Regions from separate parts of the Sphingomonas aliaeris genome, predicted to be linked through region 2. Evidence: riboswitches for the same ligand, from Rfam matches in the RefSeq annotation. Region 2 holds a riboswitch; the other holds the start of a gene.
The links. Region 2 has a riboswitch for cobalamin ahead of H5J25_RS15665 (DUF1852 domain-containing protein). Riboswitches for the same ligand answer to the same signal wherever they lie in the genome.
Positions count from the first base shown of each region.

Region 1: it holds a riboswitch for cobalamin, as region 2 does, so the genes downstream of both, H5J25_RS10525 (TonB-dependent receptor plug domain-containing protein) here and H5J25_RS15665 (DUF1852 domain-containing protein) in region 2, are expected to answer to the same signal.

Region 1 is NZ_CP061035.1:2,239,512-2,242,895, forward strand. It holds gene H5J25_RS10520 (ABC transporter substrate-binding protein) at 1-11, opposite strand, end outside; gene H5J25_RS10525 (TonB-dependent receptor plug domain-containing protein) at 13-1,968, opposite strand; cobalamin riboswitch at 2,158-2,394, opposite strand; gene H5J25_RS10530 (DMT family transporter) at 2,490-2,816, opposite strand; gene H5J25_RS10535 (N-formylglutamate amidohydrolase) at 2,820-3,384, opposite strand, start outside.
Region 2 is NZ_CP061035.1:3,324,951-3,328,334, forward strand. It holds gene H5J25_RS15660 (methionine synthase) at 111-1,148, opposite strand; gene H5J25_RS15665 (DUF1852 domain-containing protein) at 1,177-2,163, opposite strand; cobalamin riboswitch at 2,284-2,508, opposite strand; gene H5J25_RS15670 (glycoside hydrolase family 130 protein) at 2,642-3,384, opposite strand, start outside.

The DNA.
Region 1 (3,384 bases), 1.1 Mb from region 2:
CGTATCGTCATCTCAGAAGCGCGCCTTCACGCCGCCATAGGCACCGCGTCCCGGCGTCGCGAAGCTGAACACTTCCTCATAGCGTTCGTTGAACAGGTTCTCGACCCGACCGAAGACCGAGAAGCGATCGCTCAGCCTGTATTCGCCGTTGAGGTTCACCAGCACATATTCCTGCAACGACACGCGCACCGGCACGAAGCTCGGGTCGATGAACGCGTTATCGTCCTGCCGGCCATTGTAGCGCACGCTGAGCGTCGAGGAGAAGCGCTTGTCCAGGCTGAACACGGTCGTGTTGAAGCTGCCGATATGCTTGGGCCGGCGCAGTTCGACCGTGCCGTTCTCGCGGGCGTTCAGATACGTATAGGCAAGATCGAAGCGCAATTGCTCGACGGGACGGGCCGAGGCGAAAACCTCAACGCCGCGCTGCTGGGACCGCGTCGTCCGATTGGCCGGCGTCGCCACGAAGGTCGGCCCCGGGAACGTAGTGAAGATCTCGTCCTGCAGCTTGCTATCGAAATAGGTCGCGCCGATCGTCGCCTTGCCACCGGCGAATTCCTGATCCAGCCCGGCTTCCCAGCCCTTCGACTTCTCCGGCTTCAGGTTCGGATTGCCGATATAGCGACCGTCCGCAAAGGCGAAGAGTTCGAAATAGCCCGGGTTCTTCACGCCCGTGCCGTACGCACCCCGCGCCCGCAGGCCGAACGGCAGGCGGTACCCCGCCTGGACGCGGTACGTCGTGACATCGGCGAAGCGGTCGTTCTGGTCGTGACGGACCGAGCCCCCGATGACGAGTGCGTCGGCGATCGTCCCTTCATATTGTCCCACGAAGCCCCAATTCTCGGTCGACTTCCGCCCGCTGAACGCGAATGGCGAGACAGCGGTGTTGCGGAACTGTTCGCGCTCGTAATCGACCGCACCCGTCAGCTTGCTGCGAAAGGCGTCAGTGCCGAACGCGAGGCTGGACTCGAACGACGCCTTGTAGCGTTGCCCCTTGTCGCCATAATCGATCCCGAAGGCGCTGTAGCCGGTACGCGTGGTATCGGCGACCTGCCCGGTCAGCGACGTGTTCCAACGTCCATCCGCCAGCGACAGCGCGGCGCGGACCAAGCCGTAATAGGCCTTGTTCTTGAAATGCGTGCCCGGCGTATCGACGATGAACCCGAAGCGCGGGCCGGAGAATGCGGAATCGTTGCTGAGCGCATCGGTATAGCTGTAGCGGCCCACGCCTGTCAGCTTGAGCACGTCCGACGGTGTCCAGTTGACCTTCGCGCTGGCGCCGATGCCGGTGTAACCGATGTCGCGCGTCCCCTCCCGATCGGTCGGCGTGCCGTCCGTGCGATACAGCGTACCCGACAGCGCATAGTCGATATTACCGGACACCCCGCCAAAGCGTGCCGCGCCTGCCGCCGTCCGGAACGACCCGCCCTCGACCCGTGCGCTGAGCCCCTGGTTTTCCGCGCCGGTCGGCGTGATGTACTGGATGACGCCGCCGATCGCGTCGGAGCCGTAGAGCGAGGATTGCTGACCGCGCAGCACCTCGACGCGTGCGCCGTCATCGGCGATCAGCGTGCCGAAATCGTACTGGCCCTGATACGGGTCGGATGCCTCGATCCCGTCGATCAGGACGAGGACGTGGTTCGCCTCGCTACCGCGGATACGCACGTCGGTCAGCCCGCCGATCGAGCGGTTGACCGCGACGCCGGGCACGTCGCGCAGGATGTCGGACACCAGCCGCGTCTGGCGCTGTTCCATCTGTTCGGCGGACAGCACGGCGACGGAGGCGGGAAGATCGCGAACTTCGGTGCCGCTGCCCGACCGCGACGCCGTGACGACGACGGCGTCGTCCGCGGCATCCGATCCCGACGCGTCGGTGGCAGATGTATCGAAAACGGTCTTGTCCTGCGCGGTCTGGGCCAGCGCAGGCGTTGCAGCGACCAGCGCTACGATGGATACGGCAATCATTCTCATCAGGTCAGTCCCCCGCGCCGTCGTGGACGAAGCAACGGGGGCCGATCGACCGCGCGAACGCGACGACGGCGTCGGTTCAGCCGAACGGACGCGGAGCCCGGCTGCCTCGACACCGTGTGCGGCCCCAGCCGCACGGTTCGTCGCTCGAACGGACTCGTTCCGTGCCCCGGCCAACCCCTGGATCCGAGAGCATGAGCGACAGCGCCGGCAGGTCTCCTGGCTCACGGGTCAAGGCTCGATGCACGCCTTCCCAGATCCGTTTGGATCCAGTGGCCGCCCTGTCCGGACCCTTTCGGGCCGGCAGGACATGTGCATCGCGCTCTCCGCTTACAGTTGCAGGGACAGCCGCGGCTTTGGGAAGAAACCTTCCCGCACCGCATTCCACATTTGAGCCTCTTTCGAGGCACCGGCGCGATCATGCGAAACCGGATGGGAACCACCCGGTCTCGATCGCGCCCATAGTGGAAATGCTGCGCTGCGCAAATGAAATTGCGTGCTGCCAGACGTCGGTGCCCGGCGCGTCAGCCGTGGCCCGGCCGCAGGTTGAGGATAACAACCCCCGCCACGATCAAGCCGATCGCGCCCAGCGCTACCGCATCCAGTTTCTGCCCATAAGCGATCCACGCCACGCCGGTGACCATCACAACTCCCGCGCCCGACCAGATCGCATAGGCCACGCCTACCGGGATCGATCGCAATGCGAACGACAGGAAATAGAAGGCGGCGGCGTATCCGATCGCGACGATGATCGACGGGACTGGCCGGGAGAAGCCTTCGGTCGCCTTCAGGAACGATGTCGCGACGACTTCCGATACGATTGCGATCGCCAGCCACGCCCAATTCGGCATGACCTACCGTCTCGCAATGCTGGCTTCGGCCGCCCGCAAGGCGACCGCGAGACTCGCGGACCAGTCCGAACAGCCTTCCATCGTGCCGATCAAATCCTGCCGCACCTCGATCTCCGCATAGGGCCGGCGCGCCGGATAGGCGTGGAGCGGGATCGTATAGTCGATCGCATCCATACTGTATGGTTCGTTGTCCCCGACCGTCAGTGCAGGATCCGCACGGAAGGCATGCAGCAGGGCATGCGCGAACGTCGTATCGCCGCCATCGTGAAGAACCCCGACTTCCCACGGGCGTGGCACGCGCTGCATCGCCGGAGTGAAGCTGTGCAACGATACCAGGATCGTCCCCTGCCCCGCCGCGTCGCGCCGCGCGATCTCCGCGCCGATCGCGGTTTGATAGGGCGTCTGGATCGCCGCAACGCGGGCCACACGGTCGTCATCGGTCAGTCCACGATTCCCCGGAATCACGGTCAAGTCGCTGACCTCCGGCATGGCATCGGCGCGCGCCGGATCGCGGTTGCAGTCGATCACCAGTCGGGAATAGGTCTGGCGCACGAACACCGCATCCAGC
Region 2 (3,384 bases):
CGATCGCCAAAAGGCATAGGTAACGCATCATTCCGGCTTTCGAAGTCGTTCTACGTTCTCCTGGAATGTCGTGATGATCTTAACTGAACGTTGAAGAACCGATCTGACGATCATCCCGGTCCGGTCGAAAGTTCTCGTCGGACGATCTCCGTACCCGCGCCCAACGCCCTCAGCTTACCCTTGGCGATATCGCGGGACAGCGGCGCCATGCCGCAGTTCGTGGCGGGATAGAGCTTGTCCGCATCCACGAACTTGAGCGCCTTGCGCAGGGTATCGGCCACCTCCTCCGGTGTCTCGATATCAGTGGTCGCCACGTCGATCGCGCCGACCATCACCTTCTTGCCCCGGACGAGCTCGATCAGATCCATCGGCACACGTGAATTCTGACATTCCAGCGATATGATATCGATCCGCGACTTTTGCAGATTGGGGAAGGTTCGCTCGTATTGCCGCCACTCCGATCCGAGCGTCTTCTTCCACTCGGTATTGGCCTTGATCCCGTAACCGTAGCAGATGTGCACGGCAGTCTCGGCCTTCAGACCTTCGGCAGCCCGTTCCAGCGTGGCAATCCCCCAGTCGTTCGCTTCGTCGAAAAAGACGTTGAACGCCGGTTCGTCGAATTGGATGATGTCGACGCCCGCGGCTTCCAGTTCTTTCGCTTCCTCGTTCAGGATCCTGGCAAACTCCCAGGCCAGCTTCTCGCGGCTGCGGTAATGATCGTCGTAGAGGGTATCGATCATCGTCATTGGCCCCGGCAGGGTCCATTTGATCGGCCGATCCGTCAGCGACCGCAGGTATTTGGCATCGTCGACGAAGACCGGTTTGGGGCGCGAGACGGCACCGACCACCGTCGGTACGCTCGCATCGTAACGATTGCGGATCCTGACGACCTCCCGCTTTTCAAAATCCACGCCGCTGAGATGTTCGACGAACGTCGTCACGAAATGCTGGCGCGTCTGTTCGCCATCGCCGACGATATCGATGCCGGCTTGCCGTTGATCGTCCAGCGCCAGGCGAAGCGCATCCCGCTTTCCGGCCGCCAGTTCGGCCCCCTCCAGCTTCCACGGCGACCAGAGCGTTTCCGGCTGGGCCAGCCAGGAAGGCTTGGGCAGGCTGCCCGCAGTGGTGGTCGGCAACATAATCGTCATGATAGAATATCCCGGCTTTTTTGATCGTTCACAGGCCGCAGGTCGCGGACCATTGCGCCAACATCGCGGCGTGCGGTTTGATGAAATGCCGTTCGGCGAACCTGCCCTGTTCGATCGCCAGGCTACTTCGCTCGTCGCGATCGTAGACGATGCGGGTCAGCGAATAGTCCTGATAGTGCAGGCTGGGCTGATAGTGTTCCGCCGCCACCGAATTGGCGTTGTAGATTTCGGGGCGGTATATTTTCTGAAACGTCTCCATCGTGCTGATCGTGCTGGCCAGCTCGATATCGCTATAACCGCCGACCAGATCGCCCGAATGATAGAAGGCCAGCGGGGCAACGCCGTGGCGCGGCATGAAATAGCGCACTGCCATGCCCATCTTCGCGAAATACCTATCGGTGCCCGAGAAGCGGTCGTTGCGATATTCCATCCCAAGCACGGGATGTTCGTTCGTCGTGCGGTGATAGATCTCCTTGCTCGAAACGCTCAGGCAGATGACCGGGGGTTTGGCCGCGATGTCGCGATAGGCATCGGACTTCAGGAACTGCTTGAAGAGCTTGCCATGCAGATCGCCGAACTCCTCCGGCGGGCCGCCATTCGGGGCGTGGCTGAGATGGTCGGGCAGGCAGATACTGAAATCGTAATCCCGGACGTAGGACGAGAAATTGTTTCCGACCATTCCGGGGATGCGCGTGTCGGTCCGTCTGTCGATAACGGTCGTCTGCAGTATCTCGATCAGCGGGAACGGCTGCTCGCCGAACCGTGCATCGATCTGCAAGGCGGCGGAAATGATCGTGAGTTCGACGGAATAGCGGTCACCTGCCGGATTGTCCCAATGCATCAGCGAATTGAAGCGATTATCGATCATCTTCAGCGTGTTGCGCAAATTCTCCCGTCGGCTTTCCCCGCGCGCAAGATTGGCGAAGTTGGTCGTGATCCGCGTGCTGTCGGCGGGGCGATAGTCCTCGTCGAACGGAATGCTGCTGATCGTGAAGGTAAAGCCGCTATTGGTCATGTCTCACCTGCTTTTGCCGGGCGGGGGAGACAAGAGCGCGCGGAACGTCGACAGGACCGGATGGCGTGAGCCACTGGATTTGCGTCAAGCGCGATCCACCGGAGGAACCCCCGTCCGAAGAACGTTATCGCGTCGGAGGCAGGTCTCCTGGCTCACGGGTCAACGCGGTGGTTCCGGCCTTCCCAAGCTCTTTTGCAAAAAGCCCAGTGACACGAAATGGAACCGCCGCTCGCCGCTTACAGTTGCGGGGGCAGCGCCGGATTTTCCCCCGAAGAGGATCACCGGCTTCCCGTCTTAGCCTTATCGCCATGCCTGGAATGAGGAACCTCGACGTCGCTGTTCAACACCATCGGAGAGCGAGTGTCAACCATGATATAAAGACATCCTTATATCGTTATACCGTTAGATCGTTGGTTGGCTGAACTGCGGTGGCTGTACGAAAGGTGATGACGATCCGTTGATGGAGGTCCGACAACTGTCAGACGTGGAAACCGATCGGGGCGACGGAAACGCCGATCCGGGAATCAGCAAGACCCGAGTATAGCAGCCATTGGCCGTCGAAGGCGACGAGCCCTTCAGCGAAGCAGACGTTGCCGATCTGACCCTGGGCCTCTGAACTGTCGATCGTCAGAAACGGCCGTTCGAGACGACCGATCACCGCGGTCGGGTCAGCGGGATCGAAGAGCAACTGGCCGGGCTGATAAGCGAAGGGCGGGGTGTCCGGGGCGCCGCCCTTATAATGGTTGGCGCCGTTATAGATCAGGACGATCCCGTTTGGGGTAAGCACCGGCGGCGGGCCCGGTTCGGTGAGCAGCGAATCGAAACGTGTACGGCGCGGGCCGGCGAGTGAGCGCAGGCCTTGTGGGCCGGCGACGCGTTCCAGCTGCCAGTGACCCATCGGCCCGGACACTTCGGGATCCCAGGTGAGATACTTGTCGGGAGATGAGTCGGCCTCCAGCGGCGTCCAGCGGATCAGATCGGCGGACGTCGCAGCGAAGATCGTTCCCTCGCCCCAATACATCCAGAATTTACCGTCGACCTGCGCGGCAACCAGCCGGCCGTCGCGCAGCTCGGTCAAGATCGCCCCGGCCTTGGTCGGACGGCGGACGTAGGGACTGCCAGCAAAGGCGGGACCGTGCTTGGTCCAGACGCGCAGGTCGCGCGACGTCGCGACGAACAGGCATCCGACCTTTCCGTCGAATGCCGTGTAGGTGCAGACGA